DNA from 4 places in the Vibrio sp. 16 genome. Region 2 is predicted to be linked to each of the others. Evidence: predicted binding sites of a transcription regulator. Region 2 holds the regulator's gene; each other region holds the start of a gene.
The links. The regulator PurR, encoded in region 2, represses purine synthesis genes. The targets are predictions, from matches to a motif close to TNANGNAAACGTTTNCNTNA.
Positions count from the first base shown of each region.

Region 1 (7,921 bases), 240 kb from region 2:
CATTACTTATCCTCGAAGTCCGAGATAAGTAGATTAGCAGCAGCGAAAGCGGCTTTTTCTCTGGCTTCCTTTGGTAAAGAGTCATCCGCAGCGATGTCATTTAGTGCTCGTACTGCACAAGATATTGCCTGAGGGACATAAGCTTGATCGCCACTACCGATCTGAGCGTACAGCTCACGAACCAATTCACAACAGCCGTATACTTGCATGGCTAATTCTCCAATAAATGATAACTGCTCTCAAATATACACACTCGTCTGAACAAACTCAAAAGCTAAGGTTGTTCTAGCGCAAGACCAAGAGGCTGTCGACCAATTATTGCTCAATACGCAGTTGTGCCTCAAGCTGGTTGATAACTTCTGGCGCCAGTTGCATTTGTTTAGCAAGCTCTTGCAAATAGGCTTTTTCCATAAAGTTCTGCTCGTCTATCACTATCAAGGAGGCGAGGTAAATTTCAGCGGCTTGCTGTGGTGTCGCGGCTAAACGTGCGACTTCATTTGGGTCGAGTGGTTTATTCAGCTCATTGTGGATAATGCTTTGAAGTTGGTGGCCAACTCCCGACTCTTTGAGTGCGTTCTCGATGCGCTCCATTTCTTGTGTGTCTACATGGCCGTCAGCTTTTGCAGCTGCGATCATGGCTTTTAAGATGAGTTCACTATGTATTGGATCATCTTCGCGAAACTCATTTTGAGGTTCAGGAGAGGCCTGATTGGTTTGAGAGTCGTTGTATACCTTATAGGCCAGTGCGCCAAGTGCAGCGACACCTCCAATTTTTAACGCATTGACCCTCATTTTTTTGCCAAGCTTCTTGCTCTTCTTGGAGCCCATCAGAAGGTTCACTAATCCGCCGCCAACTGCTCCAGCTCCAAGTGATTTGAGCGTACCTGAGCTGGATTGCTGTTTGAGTTGTTTTTGACCTTGCTGGACTATATCTGAGTTGAGTGCTTGATTGAGTAAACTTTTTAAATCCATGACTATTCTCCTATGCGTTCAATCTGAATTTACCTAACCCAAGATGAACGAGAGATGAAAAAAAGGCGAGCATGAAAGCTCGCCAAATGGATTGAAAACCAAATTACTCTTGGGCAGCGTAGCCATGAATACCCAGAAGCTCTCCATCAAGGTAGGCTTCCTTTTCATCTTTCATTACTAAGCGCTCTTCCACTAGCCATTTTACGACCAGTGGGTAGATTCTGTGCTCTTGAGTTTGTACGCGTTCAGTTAATGTTTCGACCGTATCCTCATCGAAAATTGGCACTTTAGCTTGTAGGATGACAGGGCCGCCATCAAGTTGCTCTGTTACGAAGTGAACACTGGTGCCATGCTCTTCATCACCAGCATGAATGGCACGCTGATAGGTATTTAAGCCAGGGTATTTGGGCAGAAGAGAAGGGTGAATATTGATCATACGTCCTTGGTAGTGACGAACAAACTCACCGCTCAGAATACGCATATAGCCAGCAAGTACAACGACATCAGGTTGATATTCGTCGATCTGCTTCATGAGCTCTTTATCAAACGCGTCACGAGTATCGAAAGCTTTAGGATCAAGGAAGTGAGCGGCTGCCCCTGCTTTTTCTGCTCGCTCTAAGGCAAAGACATTCGCTTTGTTGGAAAAGACCGCCGTGACACGACCGTTAGTAATGTCTTTGCTGCAAGCATCAATAATTGCTTGTAGGTTAGAACCGTTTCCTGAAACTAAAACAACGATACTCTTCATGCTTATTTGATCTCTACTTGTTCTTCGCCGGCTTCAGCAGAAGCGATCTCACCGATTACCCAAGCGTTTTCACCTTCTGCATTTAGAAGTTCAACCGCTGCATCAGCTTGATCTTTCGGAAGAGCAATCACTAGGCCAACACCACAGTTGAATGTGCGATACATTTCGTGAGTCGTTACGTTGCCTTTCTCTTGTAGCCATTTGAAGATGATTGGCCATTCCCAGCTGTTACCATCAACAACCGCTTTAGTACCTTCAGGAAGTACGCGCGGGATGTTTTCCCAGAAACCACCACCTGTGATGTGAGAAATCGCGTGAATGTCGTGTTTCTCAATCATTTTCAGTGCTGATTTGATGTAAATCTTGGTTGGTTCTAGTAGGTGCTCGCCGATTGTGCGACCTGCTAGCTCTTCGTTTTTGTCTGCGCCAGATACTTCAAGGATCTTACGGATTAATGAGTAACCGTTTGAGTGTGGACCACTTGAGCCGACCGCGATAAGCGCATCGCCAGCAGCAACTTTGGTGCCGTCGATCACGTCTTCTTTTTCTACCACGCCGACACAGAAGCCAGCGACGTCGTAGTCTTCGCCTTCGTACATGCCTGGCATTTCAGCGGTTTCACCACCAATTAGCGCACAACCTGCCTGAATACAACCATCAGCGATGCCAGAGACAACGTCTGCTGCGGTGTCAACGTCGAGTTTGCCCGTAGCGTAGTAATCTAGGAAAAATAGAGGCTCCGCGCCTTGAACAATAAGATCGTTCACACACATAGCAACAAGGTCAACGCCGATTGTGTCGTGCTTGTTCATATCCAAAGCGAGGCGAAGTTTGGTTCCTACGCCATCAGTACCTGATACCAACACAGGTTGTTTGTATTTTGTTGGCAGTTCACACAATGCGCCAAAACCACCAATACCACCCATTACTTCTGGGCGACGTGTGCGTTTTACAGCACCTTTAATACGGTCAACAAGCGCGTTGCCTGCATCGATATCTACGCCAGCGTCTTTATAGCTAAGAGATGTGTTATCAGCACTCACAGGGAAGTCCTCGGTTTTTAAGTTGGATATGAAAACGGCGCTATTCTAACAGCGGATAAACCCATATAGCAAACGTTTGCGTGAGTTTTTTCTTTTGTCTTTACGCAAGAAATTGAGAACGAAATCGTTTATAATCTGAAGGTTTGTTTAAAAATCACCACATAAGCCGGAGATGGAAATGAAAGTTGTTGAAGTAAAACACCCTCTTGTTAAGCACAAACTAGGTCTAATGAGAGAAGGTGACATCAGCACGAAGCGCTTTCGCGAGCTAGCCACAGAAGTTGGTAGCCTACTAACGTACGAAGCGACTGCAGACTTTGAAACGGAAAAAGTAACCATTGAAGGTTGGAATGGTCCTGTTGAAGTTGACCAAATCAAAGGTAAAAAGGTAACCGTTGTGCCTATCCTACGTGCAGGTTTGGGTATGATGGATGGTGTTCTTGAGCACATGCCAAGTGCTCGTATCAGCGTTGTTGGTATTTACCGTGATGAAGAAACACTTGAGCCAGTACCATACTTCAACAAGCTAGCGTCTAACATGGATGAGCGTATTGCGCTTGTTGTTGACCCTATGCTAGCGACAGGTGGTTCAATGATCGCTACTATCGACCTACTTAAAGAGAAAGGTTGTAAAGCGATTAAAGTTCTCGTTTTAGTTTCTGCTCCTGAAGGTATCGAAGCGTTAGAAAAAGCACACCCAGATGTTGAGCTATTCACTGCTGCGATCGATGAGAAGCTAAACGATAAAGGCTACATCGTCCCTGGTCTTGGTGACGCAGGCGATAAAATCTTCGGTACGCTATAAGTTGTCGATAGCTATGATTTAAAAAGGGAGCCGATTGTTGGCTCCCTTTTCGTTTGCTAATTATTTCTTCAGACTTAATGTGCCGCCGCGCTTTGGCTTGCTAGGGCGTTGACTATTCTCAGACGCAGGCTTATGGAAGGTCTTCCCTTTATTGCCACCTGGCTTACCTTTAAACTCACTTTGCTTACCGCTGTGGCGACCTTTCTTAGAGTTCGGTGCGTGACGGAATTCATCCGCGTTACGGCCTTTGAAGGTTCGTTGTTTCTGGTTGCGACGAGCGGTCGAGTCTTGGTTTTCTTCTCGGCTATCAAACAGTTTAGCGTCTGTCGCTTTGCGAATACGTTTACCTTTAGCATCGATCTTTGAAGCTTCTTCAGTGTTACTTGAGCCTTCACACATGGCAAGAATTTCAGCCACTTCCGCATCTGTTAAGTAGCGCCATTGGCCATTCGGAATACCATCAAGAGAGATATTCATAATACGCACACGGCGAAGTTTGAATACTTCATAGCCCAAGGCTTCACACATGCGGCGAATTTGACGGTTGAGGCCTTGAGTTAGAACTATACGGAATGAAAACTTGGTCTCTTTGGTCACTTTACACGGCAAGGTGATGGTATCGAGAATATTCACGCCCGAAGACATTTTCTTGATGAAGTCATCGCTGATTGGTTTATCGACTCGAACCACATACTCTTTTTCGTGGTTATTACCAGCACGAAGTATTTTGTTAACGATATCACCATCGTTGGTCAGAAAGATAAGACCGTCTGAAGGCTTATCAAGGCGACCAATAGGGAAAATGCGTTTTTTATGGCCAACGAAATCAACGATATTGCCCGGAATATCGCGCTCCGTGGTGCAGGTAATACCTGTTGGTTTGTTTAGCGCAATGTAGACAGGCTTATCAGTGACCGCGTTGATTGGTTTATCATCGACGCGAACATCGTCTCCTGGCATCACTTTTGTCCCCATTTCAGGAACTTGACCATTGATGGTGACGCGACCTTGCTCAATCAATCGATCAGCTTCTCGGCGAGAGCAAAAGCCCGTTTCGCTGATGAACTTATTGAGGCGTTTTGCATTATCTTGTGACATGTTGTTCTCCTAACGTTTCACAACGGCGGTTAATAAAAAGTGCTGATGAAAACATCAGCACATTGAGGGCGCGCATTCTAGCACCGCAGGGGCGTTAACCCAATCGTTTTTGATGTCGCTCACGTGTCTCAATCTTTTTCTCAGCGCTTTTTCGTAACAAAACGTACACCGCTCCAGTGCCACCATGAAAGCGTTGGGCACTGTGAACACATTGCACCTCTTTGATTTGCATCAGCCATTGTGCGACGAAACTTTTCATAAGGGCTGGTGGATTAGAGCGTTCACCCTTGCCATGAACAATGACCACGGTGCGGATGTCCAGCCGCATACATTGCTTTAAAAACTTGACGACTTCATCTCGCGCTTGCTCTAGGGTCCGTTTGTGTAGATCTAGTCTGGCTTGAATAGGGTACTTTGCTAGACGCAGTTTTTTATAGACGCCGTCTTGTACGCCATCTCGCTTAAACTCGATAATGTCGTCAGGCTTGAGCATTTCAGCGTGATCGATTGAGAGGTATTCTGGATCCTCTTCGGTCAACCAAATAGCGGCTTCACGCTTGGCAAGTTGAGCTTCAGATACTTTATGTTGTTTCTTTAGCTCTGCTGTATCGTTATGGATAGGTTTTACGTTGCCCATCATTTGTTGAAAGAGGGCGAAATCGTCATCGTGAGACATAGTGATATCTCAGGGTAGGAAATCAATACCGACATTATACCTTTGGCCGCATAGGATGATCACTATTTGACTGAGCAAAAAATAAAAAACCGAAGCAGACAATGTATCTACTTCGGTGCATAGCGAATATCTATTCTGTGAATAGGGCTAAGCGATTCTAGTGAGGAGATTTGTCGTTCATCACTTTGTAGATGATGAAACCGCCATAGAATAGCATTAGACCTAAGGCGCCAAAGATCACAATCATTGAAGATAGACCTACCGCATTACCAAATAGGAGATCAAGCCAAAAGTCCATAGTTCCTCCATCGAGTACAAAGTGAGATGACAGGAGATACCGTAAACTCTGGTTAATTATGCAACACTGATCTGGATCAAATGTTGTTATTAGGTTGCAGCTTTGTTTTTGTTGGTGTGTTTTTGCTCACAGTTTGTGGCCCGTTGATGTTGTTTTAGTCAAACAAACTAATAATTTGAAAAAGTTAATCGATAGGGGTTGCGTTAGCTTCGAGAATCCGTAATATACGCTCTCGTTGACGGGCAATGAGCTCGAAGACACATCTCGGTGAATAGCGCAGCTTGGTAGCGCATCTGGTTTGGGACCAGAGGGTCGGGGGTTCGAATCCCTCTTCACCGACCACATTAAGAAAGCCTGCTTTTATAGCAGGCTTTCCTCGTTTTAGAGCATAGGAAATAGGATTAGAACCCGAGTGGGGTTCGTCTGAAATTAGAATCTGGCTCTTCAGCGGTCATATTTAAAGAAGTGCTCTACAGAAATGTAGGGCACTTTTTGCATTTGTGGTTTAGAGATTCGAGCCGAGGTGGGTTCGCCTGATGTTCAAAGAATGTCTCTTCACTAACCACATTAAGAGAGCGTGCTTTCGTAGCAGGCTAACGAACTGGCGGGAGACCTGCGGGACTAATACTGAAACTCACAAAATGCCTGTTTACTCTCTGAAAGTTGTTTTACCGCAAAGCCATCTTGTTTGAGTAACTCAATCACACTGTGCTCACCAATGAGGTGTAGTGTACCCACGACCATCATGTAAGAGCCTTTATTGCCTTTAGACCAATCAGGACTGGCCAACTGCTTCACCCAATTTAGATTACGATCTATTAAAAATGACTGTTCAAACTCTGGTGACATTTCCGTAAGAGAGGAAAACTCGATTAATTTATCTAAGTCACCCGCTTGCCAACTTTTAATCAAGCAGCGAGTTGCGTCTTCAGAGTGGTCAAACTCTTCAATCGCACTTACGAGTAGTTCTTTCCCTGATTGAGCTTGCCCTGTCAGCAAATCGATTTGCGACTGAAGGCTTTCTAGGCTGATGATAGGCGTATCTCTTAACGATGCCTTGTCCATCAAGTGCGTGTCGACTCCCTTCTCGGCTTGATAGCCTAAGTACTCAATTTGTTTCATCTGAATAGCCAAGGCGGCTGCCCATGGCGGTGAGTTGAGTAATTGGTCGGAGTTCAATTCGAGCAAAGTCGCGATGCCCTTCAACTCATCCTTATGTTTGTTCGTTAGGACATCTTTGCTCAAAAGGGTGATGGGTGGATAACTGATCCCTTGTGTATTTCGAATATCGGCTTCAATAATCAACCCATCGCTCTCCTGAAGCTTATTTGTCACTTTATTGGGGAGAGGGTACATACTCTCATCTCCGACATGGACTGAACCGAATATGTAGTAGGTGAGCGCGCCTTTGTTCGCTTGCCAAAAAAGCGGTTCGGCTACCAATGCGGGGCTAGTTAGTAAGCCAGCCAGCGTGGCGATGAGAATTCGCATATGAGATACAGCCTTTACTGAAAAATTGTTCAAACTAAAAAAAACGACGTGTTTTGACGAGTGGAAAGTGTGCGTTAATTCACGCTTTTCACGTCATGAGTCAATTTTATTTTAAGACATGAATTAAGCCAGTGTGATCTTTATTCGTTATTTAATCTAAACCTAGTGAAAAGCTGTGACTTACTTCTCAGTAATCCCGTCAAAATAAGTCCAACGAAATTGACGTTAATTATAAGTTTATGTTTTATATGGCTTTATAAGTCTGGGGATTTATAAAGTTTGAAATTGATCACTTTCGAAGATGATTAATTTTACGATGAAAAATAACTCGGGCTATTGTGATTACATCTTGATTTTGACGCCTACTTTTTCAGGCTTCGCTCCACTTTTAAAGGTAAGTAAGATGTTTAAACAAACGCTCATCGCGACTTCTTTGTTGGCTACGCTAGCAGGTTGCGCATCATTCCAGTCTACTGAACAAAATGTTGTTAACTCACTTGCAGCAAACTTAGGTGTTCAATACGAAGTACTCACTAACCATGGTGCTAACGAAGGCCTTGCATGCCAAGAGATGGGCGCAGAGTGGGCGTCTTGTAACAAGGTAAACATGACGCTAGTTAACCAAGGTCAAGCGGTTGACTCTAAAGATTGGGCTATTTACTTCCACAGCATTCGTCTGATTCTGGATGTAGACAACGAGCAATTCAAAATTTCTCGCGTAACGGGTGATCTACACAAACTAGAACCGACCGATAGTTTTGATGGCTTTGCTGCAGGTGAAGAGGTTGTG
Region 1 is NZ_OY808997.1:246,348-254,268, forward strand. It holds gene U9J37_RS01085 (DUF4250 domain-containing protein) at 1-3, opposite strand, end outside; gene U9J37_RS01090 (YaeP family protein) at 3-209, opposite strand; gene U9J37_RS01095 (tellurite resistance TerB family protein) at 316-972, opposite strand; gene purN (phosphoribosylglycinamide formyltransferase) at 1,076-1,720, opposite strand; gene purM (phosphoribosylformylglycinamidine cyclo-ligase) at 1,723-2,763, opposite strand; gene upp (uracil phosphoribosyltransferase) at 2,942-3,568, shown strand; gene rluF (23S rRNA pseudouridine(2604) synthase RluF) at 3,629-4,666, opposite strand; gene smrA (DNA endonuclease SmrA) at 4,761-5,342, opposite strand; gene U9J37_RS01125 (DUF3149 domain-containing protein) at 5,500-5,640, opposite strand; tRNA gene U9J37_RS01130 (tRNA-Pro) at 5,906-5,982, shown strand; gene U9J37_RS01135 (TraB/GumN family protein) at 6,262-7,131, opposite strand; gene U9J37_RS01140 (beta-N-acetylhexosaminidase) at 7,535-7,921, shown strand, end outside.
Region 1: purM (phosphoribosylformylglycinamidine cyclo-ligase) is a predicted target of PurR. The motif match lies at 2,828-2,847, and genes of this name have one in related genera.

Region 2 (7,921 bases):
TGGTTGCCGTTCACCAGCAGAGTCAATTGCTTGAGATTCCTGATTGTGGACATGTGTGTAATGTAGAGCGTCCGGAAGAGTTCAATCAGCATTCGATTGCCTTTATACAACAGCAAATTAAGGCGACTTAATCTGCTGCGGTGCCGCATTGCCAGCAAACCCCAAATTGTGATTCGTTGACTTCTCCACATTGACTGCAGTGCCAGTCGCTACCATTTTGCGTTGTCCTAAATTGGTCGATGATCTCATTCGCCTGATTGCGCTTATTTGGTTCTAAAAGCCAAACATAAGGCTCGCTGTTTTCACCGAATGGGATTTCTCCCTGCAACCCGAATATCCCTTCACCACGAACTTCACAGCTGATGTCTTGAGACTTTAGAAGCTCACAGACAATGTGAGCTTCTGGAGGATTACTCGCTGAGTAGATTTTCATGACGCCGAGCCATTCTGTGCGGATGGCGATGACTTAATTTTATTCATGACCCATTTCGCAATGACAGGGAAAAGACCCAGTAAAGCAAATGACGCTAAGACGGAAGGCGAGACAATGCCTGAAAGGCTCTCAATTTGCGCTAACTGAGTACCCGCGTTTAAGTAAACGGCTGTGCCGGGTAACATACCTAGTTGGCTGACAAAATAGAATCGAGTTACCGAAATAGGCGTTAATCCCATGAGTAAATTAATAAGGAAGAAGGGGAAGACAGGAATCAACCTTAGTGAGAATAGATAAAACGCCCCATCACGTTCTACACCTTGGTTAATCGCACTCAGCTTATCGCCAAACTTTCCTTGCACCCAGTCTCGCAATAGGAAACGGCTGCTTAAAAAGGCGAGCGTTGCACCAATGGTGCTGGCAAAAGAGACCAACAGCAAACTTGTCCAAAACCCAAAGAGCGCAGCGCCCAAAAGCGTAACAACGGCTGCTCCAGGAATGGAGAACGCGGTTATGGCGACGTAGGCGAAAAAGTAAGTCAATGCGGCGAAGACGAAGTTTTCGCTGATGTAATCTGAGAGTGCAAGCTGCTGTGCTTTCGCGTTTTCGAGCGTCAGGTATTGCCCAAAGTTCATCGCCAGAAAGGCGATAAGCGCAACTAAGACTATCCCCAAGATCAATTTTTTATTCATAATCGCGTCCTTTAATACTCTTCGCAAGGATAACTCTGACCCTATAGTTACATACTTAAGTTAGTATAGGGAATGATTGATATAGACAATAAGAACGAGAGCGAGAAGAAAATATTTCCTTAGAGACTAAAAAAGCCAGCAAGTGCTGGCTTTTTCATCGATTGATTGAGCTAGTTGCTCAATTTATTCAGTAGTTCTTGTCTTCGGCTTTGCGGTATAACAGACCAATGTGTGCCCCTGATTGCTCCCTCTAGTGCCCACAGCAGTTCAACGCTCACTTCTGCTGAGTGTGTCGATTGAATCGCCTTGTACGCTTTAACAGCGCCCGCTTCTTCTAAAGATTCGACATCGTCAATCCCGGCTTTCTTTAGCATTCTTTCCGTTGCCAAGCGCAGGTTGGGTAGGTCTTTCAAGCGATTTGGTTTCGCTTTCGATTGTACTTTTTTCTCTTCTTTTGCTGCGATCAGCGCTTGTCTTGCCAATGCCAGTGTTTTTTCATTGTCTGAGGAAATGTCATCGCTCAAAGCAAAATATTTAGTCACAACGGGAAAACCACGTTTTTTGTAGACGTAGGGTTCCAAAGAAAGGGCATTGCACTGTTTGATTAACTGAGCATCCGCTCTTACATGAAGCTTATCGTTGACCACTAAAGCAAACATCGTCTCATCTGCGAATATGCCGAAGCCGCCAAACATTGAACGAGACTTAATTTGACCAAGTTGCTCAAATAGTCTCATTGAGTCTTTAAGTATTGGTTTATCCATGCTGTATTTTCTCGGTGTATATGTATACGCCACCAATTCAGGTCCGAGAGATTAGCAAAATAATGCAGAAATTTTGTCAGTAAGGTGTCATACAAGAAAACACTTCGTAAAATCTCGACGAATTCCATGTCTGCTCATACTCAGTATTGAGACGCGTCCAGTTTACGAGAAAGCTTAATGTACTAGTTTTGCATTTTTGCCATCGGCAACCCCGCTACCTTGTATAAGTATACTTAAGGCCGGAGGCTTTGCGTCCCATCCTTTCGAAATGGTTTGCCCTGTTCGTGGCATTGATCGAACAAGTTAAGAATAAATAATATTTGAGGTAAGTATCACACTTGTAGTGAGTAAATGTGATCTTAGTTCAGTAATTTGGCGGGTTATATGCGCCTGACTGATAATTAATCAAAGAGTCAGGCGCTGAGTGATGATGTTATTTGTTGAGGTTGCGCACGGTACAGCGCTCGACAATTTCAGGGTGCATCTCAAACACTCGCTTGTCGTGTTCTTTGTCCTTGATACGCTCTAACAAAATTTCGAACGCGTTCTTACCGACACGTCGTTTCGGTTGGTGAACAGTCGTGAGCGGTGGAGAGAAGTATTCCGCTAACTCGATGTTGTCGTAACCAATAATGGACATATCTTCTGGAATGCGGATACCTTTTTGTTGTAGGCGGCTCATTAGACCCAGTGCCATCGTATCGTTGAAGCAGAAAACGGCACTCGGGCGTTTATCCATTGCAACAATCTTGTCTGCGGCTAGGACTGCAGTGTCACATTCAAAGTTACCTTCAAGGATCCAGTCTTCATCAACTGCCAAGTTCGCTTCGTTCATTGCTCGCTTGAAGCCTGCGATACGCTCCTGACATGCTGCTTTTTCGAAGTGCCCGCTCAAACAAGCAATATCTTTGTGGCCACGCTCAATCAGGTATTTAGTCGCTAGATAGCCGCCTTCTTCTGAGTTGTCGATGATTTCTGAGTTGTCGATGATTTTGTCAGCTTGTGAGCTTTCAGGGCCCCAGTCCATGACCACTTTAGGAATGTCTTTATGACGGTCAAGCATTTCGCTGAGTTCTTCTGTGAGGTCAGAACACATGACCAAGATGCCGTCTACGCGCTTTTCTGCAAGCATGCGGATATAGTCGCGTTGCTTCTCATAGATGCCGCCGGTATTACACAAAATCAGCGTGTAACCTTGGCGGTAACAGTAACTCTCAACACCATCAATAACTTCTGAAAAGAAGAGGTTTGTTGATTGAGTCACCAGCATGCCAATCGTGCGTGTTGTATTACACTTTAAGCTTCGAGCAACGGCACTAGGCGCATAGTTCAGCTCTGTTACTGCTTCCATGACCTTTTCTTGGGTCGCTTCGGCAACAAAACGCGTTTTATTAATTACGTGAGATACAGTAGTTGTTGATACGCCGGCTAAGCGCGCTACGTCTTTTATGGTGGCCATAAGGTTTTGTCCTGTCGATGACTGCCACGAAACAATATTCCTAAGTGTAGGATAATCTGGCAGAAAGTATCAGAAACACAAAAACCGCTTATAATTAGCGGTTTGTATTTAATTCGTTCATTTTTATCGTTTGCGGTCACGATTCTAGACCGCAAACAAACTAAGCGCAAATAAAAAGGTTTTTGTTCCCTGCTCGTGGTCACAAAAGCTCGTATTTATTCGCCTTTTAGGTAGCGAGAGTCAAGTTCCATAAACGCAACCATTAACATCACAATGGCAGAGTAGAATCCGAAATCATCTAAAGCTTTGCACTTAGCGGCGAACTTTGGCACCCAATTAAGTAGTGCGTGGCTGATGAACTTGTCTTGCTCTTCAAGTGCGTTTTCCATTTCAACATCACTTTCAAGTTCATTCGAGCGAATAATCAGATTACCAAGGAAGTCGAGTTCAATCGCGATATGATCCGCAGGTTCATTTAGGTTTTCATCAACTTGGACGCCATGCTTTTGCATTAGTGCTTCCATTTCTCTCGCCGGCTCATCGTTAAGCAGTCCGCTTTTGCCTACATACATCGACGCATATGGAAGGGCAGAGTCTCTGTCTGATTTAAGGAATAAGTCACAAAAATCTGCGGCTAATTCAAGCTGCGCGTCTTCACGGTCCATAAGTCGATTTAGTGCATCAACTAAGTTGTCGACAGAAGGTTTTAGATCTGGGTTGTCGCCAAGCCCAGAGAGAAACGAACGAATCTCGGCTGAATGGTATTGGTCTAACGCCTCTTGAGTGAGCTCTTTCGCCAATAAGCTCGATAGCCACCAATAGATTTCTGCGCGTTTTTCATTGAATGATTTAATTTCTTGCATTAGGTCAGGCTCCTAAAATAACTGCGCTTAGTGTACCCAATAAAGATGAACAGCGATAATGTCAGCTGTATAGAATTGAGTCTAAAAATGGAAAAATATGAACAGATGACCTAGGTTTGTCTTGAATCAAGAAAAAATCATCTTTCTTGGTTTTAAAGTAACAAATACTAGAAATGTTACTGTTTATGAATAGAATACTCGTTAGAACGATGACCAATGTAAATAAGTGGTGTAAATGAGCTATCACGTATTAGTTGTAGAAGATGACGCAGTAACTCGCAGCAAGCTAGTTGGTTACTTTCAGAATGAAGGTTACCACGTAAGCGAAGCCGAAAGTGGCGAGCAAATGCGTGATTCACTACAAAACAATGCGATAGATTTAGTGATGTTGGATATTAATCTTCCTGGAGAGGATGGTTTGATGCTAACACGCGAACTTCGCAGTCAGTCAGACATTGGGATTATCCTGGTTACAGGACGCACGGATAGCATTGATAAGATTGTCGGTCTAGAAATGGGCGCCGACGATTATGTCACAAAACCATTTGAGCTAAGAGAGTTGTTAGTTCGTGTCAAAAATTTGCTGTGGCGTATTTCGGCGGCGCGCAATTCATCAGGCACGGTCGATGCAGACAAACAAGATGGCAACATAGTACGCTTTGGTGAGTGGACATTTGATGTTCAACGACGAGCATTAAGTCGTGCTGGTGAACCAGTTAAGTTGACTAAAGCTGAGTATGAACTGCTTGTTGCGCTGTCGTCTTACCCAAATCAAGTATTGAGCCGTGAGCGCATTTTGAACATGATTAGCCATCGCGTGGATGCACCAAACGATCGTACGATCGATGTTCTCATTCGTCGCATGCGCGCTAAGATGGAATTTGATCCTAAGAACCCTCAAATTTTTGTGACGGTTCACGGTGAAGGCTACATGTTTGCTGGGGACTAACCCTTGAATTGAGTAAAAAACCGAGGCATGTGCCTCGGTTTTTTTGTTTTATAGTTGGCTTTCTGGAGCTTCGATGACGTGTTGTTCCTCATACTCCGACGCCCAATCTCTGAGCTTTTGCCACAAGATTCCTAGTGTCTCATGCCAGTAGCGTTCGGTTTGCTCTAGGTAGACTGCCTTGGGTGTGTACTTAGACCAAGGCTCAGTAACGTTATCGTGAGCTAAGTAGTTTGTTGGTGCAGGGTAGGGTTTTAAGCCCGCCGAGTGAAACTCGTTTAATGCCCGTTTCATGTGGCTCGCGGAAGTCACCACGACCATTTTCTTGTGTTTCACAAAGGCGGCAGCTTGTCGTGCTTCTTCCCATGTGTCTTTTGCCGTCTCAAGCAAAATAATATCAGATTTAGACACGCCGAGAGCGAGCGCCACTTTGGCCATCATGCGAGCATTGCTTATGTCTGATCCTCCCGAATAACCCGACAATATGAGCTTCGAACCAGGATAAATACGCATAACACGAATGCCTTCAGCAAGGCGCATCAAACCTGTACGGCTCAACTCGGACGTTGGTGGGATTTTGTCATCCACCACATGGCCGCTGCCTAGTACCATCACGTAATCAATCGACTCGTCAACGGGAAAGAACGCAGAATATTGACGCTCAAGTGGCATCAATAGCCGCGAGGAGACTGGCTGAAACGCAATAAGGAACATACCAATAAAAGAGAAAAGAACGATAAAACAGCCGGTCTTTTGATTTCGAGTGAACATGATCAACATCAAGCCCAATAGGCCGATGATAAGCATTGCCGGTAGCGGCATCAGAAGAGAAGAGACCACTTTTTTCAGCTCAAACATACTAAATAGTCCGAAAAAACATCAGTTGATTATTTTTTAAGAGAAACCCTCTTTATTCCTGCTTTTCTTGTGACAGAATAGCAGCACGATTGGACATGATACCCTAAGCTGCTGTGACTGAAGACCGTAATTTCGACGATATTGCCCACAAATTTGCAAAAAATATTTACGGCTCCGATAAAGGAGAGATTCGCCAAGTCATTGTTTGGGAAGACTTAGAGCAACTACTCTCTTCTATTGACGGTGACAAACGTGCATTAACGATATTGGATGCAGGTGGTGGATTAGCGCAAATGTCGCAAAAGCTTGCCAAACTCGGACACCAAGTCGCGTTATGTGATCTATCTTCGGAAATGCTGCAACTGGCGAAACAGGATATTGAAAAAAATAACTTGCTTGAGCAGTATCGCTTGATTCATTCTCCAGTCCAAGAAATTGGTCAACATCTCGATAGTCCAGTTGATATGGTGATGTTCCATGCGGTGATGGAGTGGTTAGTCGACCCGAAAACGGCGCTAGAAAAAGTACTAGAGCAAGTGAAATCTGATGGTGCGGCATCCATCATGTTCTACAACCATCACGGCTTGGTCTACAAAAATGTTGTATGTGGCAATATTCCTCATGTTCTTGAGGGCATGCCACATCGGAAACGATTTAAATTACAGCCACAGAAAGGCTTAAAACCAGAAGACGTCTACCAATGGATAGAAGATGCTGGGTTTGAAATCTGTGGCAAATCTGGAATTCGTTGTTTTAGTGATTACATAGGGAATATGGAATACACAGGGGATTACCAGTATGAAGATGTATTGGCTTTAGAAAAACAATTGTGTCGACAAGAGCCATACCTCTCATTAGGCCGTTACATTCATGTATGGGCCAAAAAGAAACAGAAACAGGAACAATAATGAGTGAGATAACTCTCAATGCTGCAGAGCAACCAATTGATGAATTGGTGGGCTGGGTAAAGCAGCACGATTTCTCATTAAACCTGACGACAGAGCGGTTGGCATTTTTGATTGCTATCGCGGTACTCAGTAACGAAAGGTTTGATGAAGAATTGGGTGAAGGTGAACTGCATGATGCGTTTACAATCGTCACTCGATTATTTGAAGAGACAGGAGACGCTTCCGCGTTTCGTGCCAACAATGCCATCAATGAGATGGTTAAGCAGCGTCTTATTAGCCGTTTTGTCAGTGAGATTACTGACGGAGCCGCCATATACCGCCTGTCTCCGTTAGCGGTAGGTATTACCGACTACTACGTACGTCATCGTGAGTTTTCAAAACTGCGTCTTTCTATTCAGCTGTCTATGGTCGCGGATGAAATGGCGAAAGCGATTGAGGCGGCACAAAAGGGTGGCACACCGGGCCACTGGAAGAAAAACGTATACGGGATCTTAAAATATTCTGTAGGCGAAATCTTCGATCAAATCGATCTCAACCAACGTGTGATGGATGAGCAGCAACAGTCTGTGAAACAACAGATTGCCGACCTGCTTAACAAAGACTGGCGAGAAGCAATCAACAACTGTGAAGCGCTACTGTCAGAAACATCCAGCACGTTGCGTGAACTTCAAGATACGCTGCAAGCGGCCAGTGATGAACTGCAAACTCAGATCCTAGATATTCAAGAAATTGTTTACGGCGATCCTGAGCTTGAGTTCATTGAAGAAGCCTTGTTTGGTCTGCAGATGAAACTGGACCGAATCACAAGCTGGGGCCAGCAAGCTATCGACCTTTGGATTGGTTACGACCGTCACGTGCACAAGTTTATCCGTACCGCTATTGATATGGATAAGAACCGTGCGTTTAGCTCGCGTCTGCGCCAGTCGGTCAAAGACTATTTTGACGCGCCTTGGTACCTCACCTATGCCGATGCTGAGCGTTTAACTGACCTGCGTGAT
Region 2 is NZ_OY808997.1:486,463-494,383, forward strand. It holds gene U9J37_RS02195 (alpha/beta fold hydrolase) at 1-131, shown strand, start outside; gene U9J37_RS02200 (putative signal transducing protein) at 128-433, opposite strand; gene U9J37_RS02205 (TVP38/TMEM64 family protein) at 430-1,125, opposite strand; gene U9J37_RS02210 (TfoX/Sxy family DNA transformation protein) at 1,296-1,889, opposite strand; cyclic di-GMP riboswitch class I at 2,091-2,177, opposite strand; gene purR (HTH-type transcriptional repressor PurR) at 2,323-3,348, opposite strand; gene torD (molecular chaperone TorD) at 3,564-4,211, opposite strand; gene torR (two-component system response regulator TorR) at 4,447-5,160, shown strand; gene elyC (envelope biogenesis factor ElyC) at 5,209-6,015, opposite strand; gene cmoM (tRNA uridine 5-oxyacetic acid(34) methyltransferase CmoM) at 6,129-6,923, shown strand; gene mukF (chromosome partition protein MukF) at 6,923-7,921, shown strand, end outside.

Region 3 (7,921 bases), on a different replicon from region 2:
GCTTGTGACCTAATGCCGAAGAACGCAGTAGGTGCGGTAAAAGGCTTCATTGGTCTGTTCTCTTACATGGCAGCCTCTGCGCAAGAAGTGGTATCAGCATCGCTTATCACAATCACTGAGGTTGATGGCGTTAAGCACTATGACTTCTCTCAAGCTCAGTACTTCTGGCTAGCGGCAGGTGTTGTGTCACTACTCTTAGCATTGACCGTTTGGAATGCGAAGAAAGTGGTCGATATCGACGAAGAGCAAAACCCTGAGCTAAAAGCTAACCCAGCAAGCTAACAACATACGGGGAGTTCGCTCCCCTTTGGCTGGCGGTCGTCATTCTACTGTGAATGCTCGTCTTAAAGGCTCATATCCATGACGAGTATCTGCCCTGTCAAGGAATACGACCACCAGCCTCCCCCTTTTTTAATACCCAATTTCAGTTATGTTGTTAAAGGTAAGGTTATGAACAAAACAAAAATTGTCGCAACAGTTGGTCCAGCAAGCCAAAGCTCCCCTGTGTTAGAAGAGATGATCCTCGCTGGTGTGAATGTCGTGCGCCTGAATTTCTCTCACGGAAACCCAGCGGATCACATCGCTACCGCAGCACGAGTGCGAGTGGCCGCCGCAAAATTAGGCAAACACGTCGGTATATTGGTTGACCTTCAAGGTCCTAAGATTCGCATTGCAGGATTTAAAAATGACGCGATTCACCTGAACGCTGGCGACACATTTATTCTCGATGGTACGCTAGACTCACAATCAGGCGATGAGCAACGTGTCGGTTTGGATTACCCGCAACTCATCAAAGACCTCTCACTTGGCAACCAACTGCTGCTTGACGATGGTCGAATCCAACTGGAAGTATCTGCAATAAACGACGAGAAAACCATTGTAGAGACCAAGGTAATCAACGGCGGAAAGCTCTCCAATCGCAAAGGGATCAATTTGCTCGGTGGCGGACTCTCTGCCCCTGCCTTAACTGAAAAAGACAAACAAGATATTCAAACCGCCGCTGTGATTGATGCTGAGTTTCTCGCAGTTTCGTTTCCACGCAACGCGGAAGATTTGCAAGATGCCAGACAGATCGCTCGCCAAGCAGGTTGCCAAGCGCAAATCGTCGCTAAAATTGAGCGCGCCGAGATCGTTGCTAACCAAGACGCAATGGATAAGGTGATTCAAGCGTCCGACGTCATTATGGTCGCCCGCGGGGACCTTGGCGTAGAAATCGGAGACGCTCGCTTACCACGCGTGCAAAAAACCTTAATTGGCCGTGCAAAACACTTTGGCAAGCCAGTCATTACCGCCACACAAATGATGGAATCCATGATTGAAAACCCGCTGCCAACCCGCGCGGAAGTTATGGATGTCGCCAACGCAGTCATCGACGGCACCGATGCTGTGATGCTCTCCGCTGAATCGGCCACTGGCGCTTACCCTGTCGAGGCAGTACAAGCGATGGCACGTATCGCGCGCGGCGTTGAGTTGGAAACCGAATGCTCAAGCCAGTGCTGGGAAAACGTTCAACAACTGTGCAGCAGCAGCAGTAAGAGCTTTGCCATCTCTTCGATATTGCTGGCCGCACGCTCACAACAAAATCTTGGTGTTGCGGTGTTCACAAACAGCGGTGAGACTCCTCTGCTCATGTCTCGTTGCCACAGCAAAGCCGTGATTTGGGCACTAAGCAATGATGAAAAGCTATTAGCTCGCCTGTCACTGCTGCGTGGTGTCGAGCCCGTTTACGCCTCGGTAGAGGACCGCGACCTATCCGATACGGTATTGGATATCCTCGATAAGCCGATCCGTGATAGCGGCATTCATTCGCTGCTGATCTCGCGTTTTGAGTCCGTTGAAGGTTCAGGCGACATCAACATCAGCCGTTTGATTACGATTGCCAACAAAGAGTCGGTTGCCGCTTAAGATTTCTCCTCCTTAGATATTTATATCTAATCACCCTCCCCCATCCTTGCTCCACAGGGAAACTTAGGGATTTGGCCTACCTTTACGGTAGGTCCTTTTTTTCTCGGTGCTGTCTCTTTACGTTCCATCATGGTCCGATTTCAGTTAAAGTCGACATCAAACTAAAACTATCGCTTTACAACGTACTATTTAACGTTATTATCCTTCCGCAAACGTTTGCCTTACTATTTGTGTGTGTTTTTAGAGGGTTTTATGCTGTCCGATATCGAGATCTGCCGTACGACATCACTGCTGCCTATATCTGAGGTTGCTCAACAAGCTGGTTTACTAGAATCAGACTTCCACAGCCAAGGAAAATACAAGGCCAAAATTTCCCTTGATAGCCTGAAGCGCCTGTCAAACCGCGATAGCGGAAAGTTGGTTCTTGTCACCGCCATTACCCCCACGCCACTTGGCGAAGGTAAAACGGTCACAACCATTGGCCTAGCTCAGGGCATTGCCAAATTAAATCACTCAGTGATGGCGTGTATTCGCCAGCCCTCTATGGGCCCCGTTTTTGGCGTGAAAGGCGGTGCAGCGGGCGGTGGTTACTCGCAAGTCGCCCCGATGGAAGAGCTAAACCTGCACCTTACTGGTGATATCCATGCCGTGACTGCGGCGCACAATTTGGCTGCGGCCGCAATTGACGCGCGCATCTATCACGAGCAACGCCAAGGCTATAAAGACTTTGAGCAACGCACGGAGATGAAAGCGCTCAAGATCGATCCAAAGCGCGTCGTTTGGAAGCGCGTGATGGACCACAATGATCGTGCTCTACGCATGGTCACCGTAGGTCGCAACGAACCTAACAAAACCATTAACGGTTTTGAGCGTGAAGATGGCTTCGATATTTCCGCTGCATCTGAGCTAATGGCTATCCTTGCCCTTGCCGCTGACCTAAAAGATCTTCGTGTTCGCATTGGCCGTATTGTTGTCGCTTACGATATTGATGGTAACCCGATTACAACGGAAGATTTGCAAGTCGCCGGTGCGATGGCAGTAAGCATGAAAGAGGCGATCGAGCCAACGCTCATGCAAACGCTTGAGGGCGTTCCAACGTTAATCCATGCTGGTCCATTCGCCAACATCGCCCACGGCAACTCTTCAATTATCGCCGATAACATCGCGACCAAGTTGGGTGAGTTCACGGTCACTGAAGGCGGCTTCGGCTCCGACATGGGCTTTGAGAAAGCGTGTAACATCAAAGCGCAAATGTCACAGAAATCGCCAGATTGTGCGGTTATCGTCGCAACCCTTCGCGGCCTAAAAGCAAACTCCGGTCTTTATGACTTAAAGCCAGGCCAACCAATCCCTGATTCCCTATTTAATGACGACCAAGATGCACTGGTTGCGGGTTTCGAAAATCTTAAATGGCATATCAACAACGTCAGCAAATATGGTGTCCCTGCGGTGGTCGCGATTAATCGCTTCCCGCAAGATAGCGATGAAGAGTTGCAAGCCCTTAAAGCGATGATCGAGTCGTTACCTAACGAGGTTGAAGTGGCTATCAGTGAAGGTTTTGCCAAAGGTGGAGAAGGAACGGTAGAGCTTGCCAAGAAAGTGATCGCCCAATGCGAAAAACAGGTCACGTTCACTCCTCTGTACGCATTCAACCAAACCACGGAAGAAAAACTGATGGCAGTCGCTGAAGTGGGTTACGGGGCAGCCGGTGTGACACTTAGCTATCAAGCTCGCAAACAGCTTGATGAACTCAAAGCGCACGGATTCGATAACCTAGCGGTTTGCCTTGCGAAGTCACCGCTATCTATTTCAACCAATGGCAGCATTAAGGGCGCGCCATCAGGGTTTGATGTGCCAATCCGCGAACTTCGTCTATGTGCAGGCGCCGGCTTTGTTTATGCGCTGTGTGGCAACGTCATGACCATGCCGGGCTTACCAGAAAAACCCGCCTTTATGAACCTTGATCTCGATGATGACGGCAACATCATTGGCTTAAGTTGATTACAATTTAAACCGCAGTTCGAGGCTAAGTAGTTCAAACTTAGCCTCTTTTTTATCCTCATTTCCGGTCTCTCCATGCAGTTGGCCTCGATATCATGTACCATTGGTACATCACTTCGCGAAAACTGGAACTCTTCATGGAAGCAGAACTACTGGAAATCAAAAACTTCCTCGCCCAACACCCGCCTTTCGACGAACTTGAAGATGACGTACTTAATTTCGTCACTAAGCATGTTGAAATCTCTTACTTCCGAGAAGATACCCCTGTGATTCATTTTGGCGACGAAATCCATGACCTTTATATGGTTCGCAGCGGAGTCGTCGAAGTGTATCGACGCAAAGGCGAGCTCTACAATCGACTTGATGAAGGGGCGTTGTTCGGGCAGATGGGACTGCTAACCAACAACAAAGTCCGTTTTCCCGCAAAAGCGATTAAAGACACGCTGCTTTACTGTATTCCAGAAGCGGTCTTTCAAGAGTTGTATGAAAAGCACGAAACCTTTGCCGACTTCGTCGAAGTTGAAGATAACGCCCGATTGCGCCAAGCGGTATCGAGCAATAACGAGCAAAATGACTTAACGACGTCTAAAGTGCGCACCCTACTCAGCGGTGAAGCGCCTTTTGTTATCAAAACAGAGTCGATCCAAAATGCGGCCATTAAGATGGCGGATGAAAATGTCTCATCTTTGCTCATTATCGACCCAGATGTTCTCGAAGATGACGAAGATGACAACAACCCGCTCGTCGGCATCATTACTGACCGCGACCTTTGTACCCGCGTGCTTGCCCAAGGTTTAGACCCGAATGATGAAGTCTCGAGTGTCATGACCACCGAAGTGATCTCGCTCGACCACAATGCTTACGTTTACGAAGCCATGCTCACTATGCTTCGCTATAACGTGCATCACCTTCCAGTATTAAAAGACAAAAAACCGATTGGCATCATTGAAGCTACCGATATTGTTCGCTACGAATCACAAAACTCGCTGCTGTTGGTCAGTAGCATCTTCCAACAACAATCGATAGAGGAGCTGGCGACACTCTCTGAACAAGTAAAAGACAGCTTTGTCCGATTAGTAAACGAAGACGCCAACTCTCACATGGTCGGCAGCGCAATGTCGGTGATTGGCCGAAGCTTCAAGCAGCGCATCATTGAACTTGCAGAAGAAGAACTGGGAGAACCACCCATCCCCTACTGTTTTGTTGCTTTAGGGTCGATGGGGCGCGACGAACAATTGCTGGTCACGGATCAAGATAACGCCATCATTCTTGATAACACCTTTGTCAAACAAGAACACGACGCCTATTTTGCGGAGTTAGCGAAACGCGTTTGTGATGGCTTAGACAAATGCGGCTATACCTACTGTACTGGTGACATCATGGCGACCAACCCAGATTGGCGCATGACACGCACCGAGTGGGAAGAGTGCTTCGCCGATTGGATTGACGACCCGAACCCGAAAGCGCTGCTCAACGCTTCGATCTTCTTCGACCTCGATGGCGTATACGGCCGCCTTAAATGGGCAGAGCAGCTGAACGGTTTTATTGTCCGTCGAGCAAGAAGGAACAATCGCTTCCTCGCGTGTTTGGCTCGAAATGCCATGAATCGAACGCCGCCTTTAGGCTTTTTCAAAGACTTTGTCATGGAAAAAGATGGCCAGCACAAAAACTCTATCAATTTGAAACGACGTGGCACTGCCCCACTGGCGGATCTTATTCGCGTTCACGCTTTGGCGGTCGGCTCACGCTCTAAGAACTCGTTCGAACGCTTAGACGACATTCAGGAAGCGGGCATTTTGCCGAAAGGAAAAGCTCGCGACCTGAGCGACGCGCTGGAGTTTATCTCCATGGTGCGTATTCGCCACCAAGCATTCGATGTTGAGAATCAGATCGATCCGGATAACAATATTGAGCCTGAAAACCTGTCTGATTTCGAACGTCGTAACCTTAAAGACGCGTTCCAGATCTTAAGCAATGCACAGAACTTCCTTAAATTCCGCTATCAAGCCAGTAACAACTTCAAGTAAGAGGCGACAATGATCAAACGAATTATGACGCCGCCGAGTATAGACTGGCCAATGAAGTTCAAACGCAAACTGGAATCAGTTCAGCATCCCGAACTGCGCGAATACTATCAAGCCGGTGTGGTTGACGCGCAAACGCCTCTCGACGAGGTGACTTTTTTGGCAATGGATTTTGAAACCACAGGGCTCGATTCTGAGCAAGATGACATCATCACCATTGGTACGGTCCCTTTCACGCTCAACCGAGTGTTGATTAACCAAGCCAAACACTGGACGGTGCGTCCTCGGAAACAACTTGAAGAAGACTCAGTGATCATCCACGGTATCACCCATTCGGATGTCTTGGATGCGCCGGACTTAAGTGAAGTGTTTGCTGAGATATTGGCGCAAATGCATGGGCGAATTATGGTCGTCCATTATCAGCGTATAGAGAGAGAGTTTTTTAACCGAGCGCTACTTACCCGTATCAATGAAGGGATCGAATTTCCCGTCGTTGACACCATGCAGCTTGAAACCTTAGTCCAACAAAAATCCAACGGTGGGCTTTTAAATCGATTAAAGGGGCGCAAACCGGCTTCAGTTAGACTTAGTGCGAGCCGCTCTCGCTACGGTTTACCGCAATACACCCCACACCATGCGCTCACCGATGCCGTAGCCACCGCCGAGCTATTACAGGCACAAATCGCTTATCACTACGAGCGTAAAACGCCAATAAACCATATTTGGCTTTAACCCACTCTGCCAAGCAAACCGCTCGATTGCTTGGCAGAACGAAGAGCCTTAGCTAAGCGCCATGTTGGTTGCCATCGCGAGTAAGAGTGCCGCGAAGATTTTTTTAATAACCGCAACGGGTAAGGATTGTGTTGCTTTCGCCCCAAGCGGCGCGGTAAACCAAGAGGTACAAACGATGCCAAACAGTGCTGGCAAGTAGACAAAGCCCGCAAACCCATCGCTAAGGGCAAAGTCAGCACTGCCCGAGGTGATATAGCCAACAGAACCGCTCAGCGCGATGACAATCCCACACGCCGATGCGCAGCCTATGGCTTTTTTCATATCGACAGAGAAAAAGGTTAACAAAGGCACCAACAACGCACCGCCACCGATCCCAATCATTGCCGACAAACCGCCAGTCAACGTGGTTAACACCGTCAGTAAGCCCTTATTTGGCATAGCGCGCTCTGTCGAGTTGTCCCCTTTGCCACCAAACAACATTTTAAGGGCGATAAGCACAACGCTGACAGCGAATACAATGCGCACCACCTGCTCGGGCAATAGCGCGGCCAGAAAACCACTCACAAGCGCGCCAAGAGCCACGCCAGTCATAATCCACGGTGCCAATTCCCATGGCACATTACCATTTCGATGATGGGCAAGCGCCGAAGAGGTGGAAGTAAACAGAATCGACGCGAGGGAGGTAGCGATCGCACAGATCACCACCTGCTCTGCAGGCAAGACTTGGAAGTGCAACAAAATCACGCTTAGTATCGGCACAATCACTAACCCACCGCCAATACCGAGTAATCCGGCTAAGAAACCAACGCCGCTGCCCAACAACGCACACATCACCACTAATAACACTATGTCATTCACTGCTTCACCTTTATTTGTTTATCGCGGCGACGATTAAAACGATTCCATTCGCCGTTTGTAGCACATCAATATATCCCTTCGCAGTTCGGATTAAACATGAATTTTTCTCATATTGAATGTGAAGGATTTCCGCTGTTATTAACCTGCTGTTCAACGGTATAACTCAATCAACGCTCAAAATACCCATGACGCTCAATAGAATCACCAAACAAAATACGGGTAGAGTGCGAGAAATATAACAAGGAATATCTCGCAGCGAGCAAAATTATAAATCAGCTTTCATCTCAGGAAATAGGATCGCAGACCGCCATGAGTACAGATTTCAACTTTACGATTAAAAGCATCAGCCTTGATGAACATTACCAACCAGCAGATAGCACTCGAATCACCACTAATTTCGC
Region 3 is NZ_OY808998.1:1,327,876-1,335,796, reverse strand. It holds gene U9J37_RS20225 (MFS transporter) at 1-282, shown strand, start outside; gene pyk (pyruvate kinase) at 451-1,905, shown strand; gene U9J37_RS20215 (formate--tetrahydrofolate ligase) at 2,158-3,906, shown strand; gene U9J37_RS20210 (DUF294 nucleotidyltransferase-like domain-containing protein) at 4,044-5,933, shown strand; gene U9J37_RS20205 (3'-5' exonuclease) at 5,943-6,662, shown strand; gene U9J37_RS20200 (sulfite exporter TauE/SafE family protein) at 6,711-7,493, opposite strand; gene U9J37_RS20195 (DUF1852 domain-containing protein) at 7,830-7,921, shown strand, end outside.
Region 3: U9J37_RS20215 (formate--tetrahydrofolate ligase) is a predicted target of PurR. The motif match lies at 2,110-2,129, and genes of this name have one in related genera.

Region 4 (7,921 bases), 1.2 Mb from region 2:
AAGGTGCAGACATCAATTACTCCGAAAAAACGCCTGAGTTAGTTGTCACAGTGGATAAGCAGCGTGCAGCAGAGCTTGGTATTCGAGTCTCGGATATTTCTGACACGCTTGAGATTATGCTTGGTGGTAAGAGTGAAACTACGTTTGTCGAACGCGGTGAAGAGTACGATGTTTACTTGCGAGGCGACGAAGACAGCTTTAACAACGCTGCGGATTTAAGCCAAATCTACATGCGCACTGCTTCTGGCGAATTAGTTACTCTTGATGCCGTGACCAAAATTGAAGAGGTGGCTTCGTCGATTCGCCTGTCGCACTACAACAAGCAAAAGGCGATTACGATTACGGCCAACTTATCCGATGGCTACACGCTGGGCGAAGCGCTCGACTTTTTAGATCAACAAGCGATTGAGTTACTTCCGGGGGATATTTCCGTGAGTTACTCGGGAGAATCGAAAGATTACAAAGAGAATCAATCGAGTACCTTAGTGGTCTTTGCCTTGGCTTTGCTGGTGGCGTATTTGGTTCTTGCTGCTCAATTTGAGAGCTTTATTAACCCGCTGGTGGTGATGTTCACGGTGCCTATGGGCGTGTTTGGTGGATTCCTTGGATTATTCTTGATGGGGCAGGGGCTCAACATCTATAGCCAAATCGGTATGATCATGCTGATCGGCATGGTGACCAAAAACGGTATCTTAATCGTTGAGTTTGCTAACCAGCTTCGAGACAGAGGGATCGAGTTTGAAAAAGCTATTTTGGATGCGTCGGCTCGCCGTTTACGTCCAATCATGATGACTGCATTTACGACGCTTGCTGGAGCGATTCCTTTAATTGTTTCGACGGGCGCGGGCTATGAAAGCCGAGTGGCTGTCGGTACGGTTATTTTCTTCGGTATGGCTTTTGCGACGCTCGTAACCTTGTTTGTGATTCCAGCTATGTACCGATTGATTTCGGCAGGTACACAGGCTCCGGGACACGTAGAGGCAGAGCTTAACCGAGAACTTAGCCATGATGTGAAAGCTCGAAGCTCCCATGGTGAGCTGAACTAAAAAAGAAAAAGGGTTGATGCGGATGCATCAACCCTTAATTTTATGAAGCGTGGTAATTAACCGTAATTCACAGAGTAGCGAGTTGGCTTATGGTTCATTGCTAGTACAAGGTTTAGAGCAATAGCGCCAAGAATCGATAGGCCAATGACTTCGATTGATACAAAGAAGCAAGAGGCAATTAAGATACAAAAGTCGATAGCAAGCTGAGATTTACCCACCGAGATGCCAAACTTGTCTTGAATAAAGAGACACAAGACATTGAATCCCCCAAGGCTTGAGCGATGACGGAACAAAATCAACATGCCTAATCCCATCAGCAGTCCACCCGCTACCGCGCAGTACACCTCATTGATCGTGTCTAAGCTAATCACCAAGTAGAGGTGGTCAGCAAAAATCGAAACCAAAGCGCCAGAAATAGCACTGTTGAACGCGAATCGAGCGCCAAATCGTTTCCACGCCAATAAGTAGAATGGGCAGTTAGCAATAAAATAGAGCGTACCAAATGAAATCGATACAAATTGGCTAACTAATAACGCTAAGCCAGTGGTTCCGCCAGTCAGTAACGAAGCGGATTGCAGGAAGAAGACGCCCTGAGCAACTAAAAACGTGCCAGTTAAAATTGCGACCCAGTCTTCCTTTCTTGAGTGTTTTTCCATCAATTTGAAATTTAACCAGTAAATAATGGCGTGCATACTATTTAAAAAATAAGGATTTCGGTAGCTTGAGAGGGAAATTTAAGGTAAACCTATGTAATCATCGTTTTACGGGGTGTAAAGGATAGATTTGACACTTAGCTCAGTACGAGCCGTAAAAAGTGCCAACATGACGATTCTCGTAAATCATTATGAAAAAACTGCATGAGAAAAATTTGAATTTTCTCTTTATGACCTAGATCAAATTATGTAGAATGCGCGTCATTAGCTTAATGCAAACGTTTGCGTCAGGTAAAAACGTCGGTATTTAGGTCAGAAATCAGTTTTTTTGCAATTTTAAAGTCTTAATCTGAGTCAGGAGATACAGATGCTAAAGCGTGATATGAACATCGCAGATTACGATGCGGAACTGTTCGCAGCAATCCAAGAAGAAACTCTTCGCCAGGAAGAACACATTGAACTTATCGCTTCAGAAAACTACACCAGCCCACGTGTAATGGAAGCTCAAGGTTCTCAGCTAACAAACAAGTACGCTGAAGGTTACCCAGGCAAGCGCTACTATGGTGGTTGTGAGTACGTTGATAAAGCAGAAGCTCTTGCTATCGATCGTGCATGTGAGCTTTTCGGTTGTGAATACGCAAACGTACAGCCACACTCTGGTTCTCAAGCAAACAGCGCTGTTTACATGGCTCTTCTGAATCCAGGCGATACAGTTCTAGGTATGAGCCTAGCGCACGGTGGTCACCTGACTCACGGTTCACCAGTAAACTTCTCTGGTAAGCACTACAACGTTATTCCTTATGGTATCGATGAAGCTGGCCAAATCAACTACGATGAAATGGAGCAACTTGCTCTAGAGCACAAACCAAAGATGATCATCGGTGGTTTCTCAGCTTACTCTCAAATCGTAGATTGGGCTCGCATGCGTGAAATCGCAGACAAAGCAGGTGCTTGGCTATTCGTAGATATGGCGCACGTTGCTGGCCTTATCGCTGCAGGTGTTTACCCAACGCCAGTACCACACGCGCACGTTGTGACTACAACAACACACAAAACACTAGCGGGTCCACGTGGTGGTCTAATCCTGTCTAACGCTGGCGAAGAGATGTACAAGAAGCTGAACTCAGCGGTATTCCCTGGCGGTCAAGGTGGTCCACTAATGCACGTAATCGCTGGTAAAGCGGTAGCGTTCAAAGAAGCAATGGAACCTGAGTTCAAAGAGTACCAAGCTCGCGTAGTGAAGAACGCAAAAGCGATGGTGGCTCAGTTCCAAGAGCGTGGTTACAAAATCGTTTCTAACGGTACTGAAAACCACCTGTTCCTAGTTGACCTAATCGACAAAGACATCACTGGTAAAGATGCAGACGCAGCACTAGGCGCGGCAAACATCACTGTAAACAAGAACTCAGTACCAAACGATCCACGTAGCCCATTCGTTACGTCTGGTATCCGCGTAGGTTCTCCAGCAATTACTCGCCGTGGTTTCACTGAAGCAGACGCAACTGAACTAGCAAACTGGATGTGTGACGTGCTAGATAACATCGGCAACGAGGAAGTTATCGAAGCAACGAAAGCTAAAGTGCTAGAGATCTGTAAGCGTCTACCAGTTTACGCGTAATTTTTCTTCGTAGAGTGAACGAACTTCTGTGTCGCACATACTCATTTGCTAGCGCAAACTCCGTGTGAGCTCCTTGAATTTCGTCCATCTACTTTGAAAACTATGTTGAAAGGGCTCATTGAGCCCTTTTTTGATCTTGGGTTTTTGTCATTCCATAGAGTGACGAAGGAGCGAGTAGGGAATCTCTTGAAGAGGACGCATAAAACAAAAAGGGCTGATGTTTTTACATCAACCCTTTCAGTAACGGTGTTCCGAGCTTATTTTGAAATGCTCAGTAATGTTCCTGATTTACACTTGAACGAGTAGTATTTTCTGCTCTCGTTAAACTTACCGAGACCTTCGCCGTCACAGTAGTCGATATTAATATCGCGCATGGTTTCTAGCGTCTCTTCACTGTTTAAGGCGAACTTAGAACCGTCTGAACAGACAATTCTTACGCGGCCATCATCACTTACTGAATAGATATCAACTTCTGTATTACAAAGTTCGAAAGAGGCTTCACGGAAATTGTCTTGCTTAGTATTTGAAGCACAGCCAGCGGTTAATGCCGCTAGTACGATAGCAGCAGCTAATCCCAATTTTTTCATATTAGATCCTTGGCGAAGTTACCTGAGACAGGTTTATCATGTTTGTAGAGTAAGCCTATAGAAGTGCGCTGTCTCATTCAAGGGACGATAAAAAAAAGCTGACCTATTCAGTCAGCTTTTCAATCAATCTAGCTTCTAGATTAGCTAATTTCTACACCTTGCGCTTGAAGGTCAGCGTGGTAAGAGGAGCGGACAAATGGACCACAAGCGGCGTGAGTAAAGCCAAGTTCGAGTGCGATCTCTTTTAGCTCATCAAACTCTGAAGGCGGCACGTAGCGCTCAACCGGTAGGTGGTGGCGACTTGGTGCAAGGTACTGACCTAGTGTCAGCATAGTAACGCCGTGTTCGCGAAGATCTTTCAGTACTTCAATGATCTCTTCTTTGGTCTCACCAAGACCCATCATGATGCCAGACTTAGTCGGAATATCAGGGTGCTGCTCTTTAAATTTCTTCAGTAGATCCAAAGACCATTTGTAGTTCGCACCAGGGCGAGCTTTGCGGTACAGACGAGGAGCGGTTTCTAGGTTGTGGTTAAAGACATCTGGTGGATTGTCTTTTAGTAGCTCTAGCGCCACATCCATACGACCACGGAAATCAGGAACCAGAGTTTCGATCTTAATGTTCGGGTTTAGCTTACGGATTTCACGGTTACAGTCAGCAAAGTGCTGCGCACCACCATCACGAAGGTCGTCACGGTCAACAGAAGTGATTACCACGTATTTCAACTTCATGTCTTGGATGGTTTTCGCCAGTTTCTTCGGCTCTTCCGCTTCTGGTGCCAGTGGGCGACCGTGGGCAACGTCACAGAAAGGACAGCGACGAGTACAGATCGCACCTAAAATCATAAAGGTAGCAGTACCGTGGTTGAAACATTCAGCAAGGTTAGGGCATGAGGCTTCTTCACAAACTGAGTGCAGGTTGTTTTTACGCATTGCGGACTTAATATCTTGAATGCGCTGACTATCTGCTGGTAGCTTGATCTTCATCCAGTCGGGTTTGCGCAGAACTTCTTTCTGCTCGGTAGGCATATTTTTTACAGGAATTAATGCCATCTTATCAGCGTCGCGGTACTTGACGCCTTTTTCCATTTGGATTGGTTTACTCATGCTTCTTTGCTTCTCTTTACTTCTTATCGTACAGAAGGAGCTTCTGTGCTGAATTCAACTTGCTCGTAACCTAGCAAAGTTACCAGTTCATCGACTAAGGTTCTTTCAACGTGCTCTATATCTTCTGGTCCACCTAATTGGCTGACTTGAACCATTTCCATTCCGGCATAACCACATGGGTTGATGCGCAGAAATGGGCTCAAATCCATATTGACGTTTAGAGCGAGACCATGGAATGAGCAGCCTTTACGGATTCGTAAACCCAAAGAGCAGATTTTCTTACCGTCAACGTAGACGCCTGGGGCGTCAGGTCGTGCTGCTGATTCAATATTGTAGTGTTTTAGGGTGTTGATCACTAGGTTCTCTATATGAGTAACCAAATCTCGAACCCCTAATTTTTTACGACGAAGGTTTATCAAAAAATAGGCCACAAGTTGGCCTGGACCATGGTAGGTCACTTGACCACCGCGGTCACTTTGAACGACCGGAATATCACCTGTATTCAAAAGGTGCTCTGCTTTACCTGCTTGGCCTTGAGTGAAGACTGGGTTGTGCTCTACAAGCCAAACTTCATCAGGCGTTTCGTCAGTGCGAGTATCAGTGAAATCATGCATGGCTTGCCAGATTGGTTGATAATCTTGTCGGCCGAGATACTTGACTACAAGCTGGTTTTGCATCGCTGATCCTATCGTCGATTCATAAAGTGGGGGAGATTATAAACTGGATCAACAGAATCAACTATATACCAGTAACACATTTTTAACCCTAGAGATTTTGCAGGATTATTATCTACTTGATATCTAAAAAGAAAGCAGCTTTCGCTGCTTTCAAAAAAAATTGAAGTTCTCAAATAATTATAGAACCATGCGAACAATATCGATTTCACCCAGTTCTTTGTAAAGGGTTTCAACTTGCTCGATCGACGTGGCAGTGATGTTTACTGACACGGAATGGTAATTGCCTTTTGCGCTTGGTTTTACAACTGGGCTGTAATCACCTGGAGCATGGCGTTGGATCACTTCAAGAACCTTTTCTGGCAGTTCTGGTTTTGCATAGCCCATAACCTTGTAGGTGAATGAGCATGGGAACTCGAGCAGGTCTTTCAGTTTTGCGTCTGAGTTAATAGTCAGCATAGGACACTCCAAGTTGAACAGGTTTCTTCGCAGCGCGGAATAGTACTGCTAATAACGTTAAATCTCAATACATCAGCCATGAGGCTAATGTGATAAAAAAAGCCGCATTGAGCGGCTTTTTCGATGAATTCATCAAGAATTACAAGAAGCTCTTGAATAGCATAACAATGTAATCCCAAAGACGGCTAAATAGACTACCTTCTTCTACATCTTCAAGTGCAAGAAGCGGGTACTCAGCAACATCATTGCCTTCTAGTTGATAGTATAGCTTACCAACAACATCACCCTTACTAATTGGGGCTTGTAGCTCTTTTTCAAGTACGAAGCTGGCTTTTAGGTTTTTCGCTTGGCCGCGAGGTAGCGTGACATAGGTGTCTTGATCAAGACCTAAGGCAACCATGTCTTTGTCACCCATCCAGATTTTTTCTTCGACGAAGGTTTCGCCTGCTTTGTGTGGTGCCACTGTTTCAAAGAAGCGGAAGCCGTAACTCAGTAACTTTTTGCTTTCTGATTTACGAGCATTGGCATTCTTAGTGCCCATCACAACCGCAACAAGACGCATTTTGCCTTCCGTTGCTGAGCTCACTAGGCTGTAACCGGCATTACTTGTGTGGCCAGTTTTAATGCCGTCAACGTTCATGCTCTTATCCCAAAGCAGACCATTGCGGTTGTATTGGGTGATGCCGTTGTAGGTGTATTTCTTTTCTGAGTAGATGCGGTACTCGTCTGGCACATCACGGATAAGCGCGCTACCAAGCAACGCCATGTCGTAAGGCGTTGAGTAAAGATCTGGGTTGTCTAGACCATGCACATTGGCAAAGTGGGTGTCTTTCATGCCAATGGTGTCTGCCCATGCGTTCATCAAATCAACAAAGGCATCTTCAGAGCCAGCAATGTGCTCAGCCATTGCGACACAAGCATCGTTCCCCGATTGAATGATGATGCCACGGTTCAGGTCTTCAACCTTGACTGTGGTACCGACTTCAATGAACATTTTCGAAGAATCTGGGAAGTTTTTCGCCCAAGCATTTTTGCTGATAGTCACATCGTCTTGCAGTGAGATGTTACCGCGCTCAAGCTCTTGGCCGATGACGTAACTGGTCATCATTTTGGTTAAGCTAGCTGGAGACAGCTTGGTATTCATCTCTTTCTCAGCCAAGACTTTGCCTGAATGGAAGTCCATTAGCACGTAGCCTTTAGCGGCGATCTGAGGGGCGTCTGGCACAACAATAGGTGTTGCGATGGCAGAAGTTGCGAAGGTTGCAGAAAGCGCAATAGAAGACGCAAAAACGGATTTAATTAGCGTTGTTTTTTTCATATTGACTACAGGTTTATCTTTAACTGTCCATATCTTAACAGAATCACTCTCTCAAGCTAGTGTCGTCTAGTGGCTTGGAGAATTAACTCTACAAGGATTTAATAAATGCACTCGAATAACCAAGTGTTTTTACTTGTTCTAAGGTTTTTTGAGTTTGCATATAGTCATTAAATGGTCCTAAAAGTACTCGATGGACGTCATTTTCAGACCCTACATAACTCTCAACCGCAAGTTTTTGCCCCAGCTCTTGTGCCAAAGTTTGGACGCGCTGTGAATGCTGTGATGAAGCAACTTGCACAACAAACTTTGGCAACGCTTGTTGTTTGTGGGCTTCGGTTGGTTTGTCGACCTTGATGACTCGAATCGACACATTCGCTGTCCCCGTTTTGATGACATCGAGTTTAGTGGCGGCGGCGTAGCTTAAATCTATGATGCGTCCAGGGTGAAAAGGACCTCGGTC
Region 4 is NZ_OY808997.1:1,725,250-1,733,170, reverse strand. It holds gene vexH (vibriobactin export RND transporter permease subunit VexH) at 1-1,046, shown strand, start outside; gene U9J37_RS07785 (YitT family protein) at 1,103-1,702, opposite strand; gene glyA (serine hydroxymethyltransferase) at 2,067-3,317, shown strand; gene U9J37_RS07775 (hypothetical protein) at 3,575-3,904, opposite strand; gene lipA (lipoyl synthase) at 4,045-5,010, opposite strand; gene lipB (lipoyl(octanoyl) transferase LipB) at 5,034-5,687, opposite strand; gene ybeD (DUF493 family protein YbeD) at 5,865-6,143, opposite strand; gene U9J37_RS07755 (serine hydrolase) at 6,283-7,461, opposite strand; gene U9J37_RS07750 (septal ring lytic transglycosylase RlpA family protein) at 7,550-7,921, opposite strand, start outside.
Region 4: glyA (serine hydroxymethyltransferase) is a predicted target of PurR. The motif match lies at 1,970-1,989, and genes of this name have one in related genera.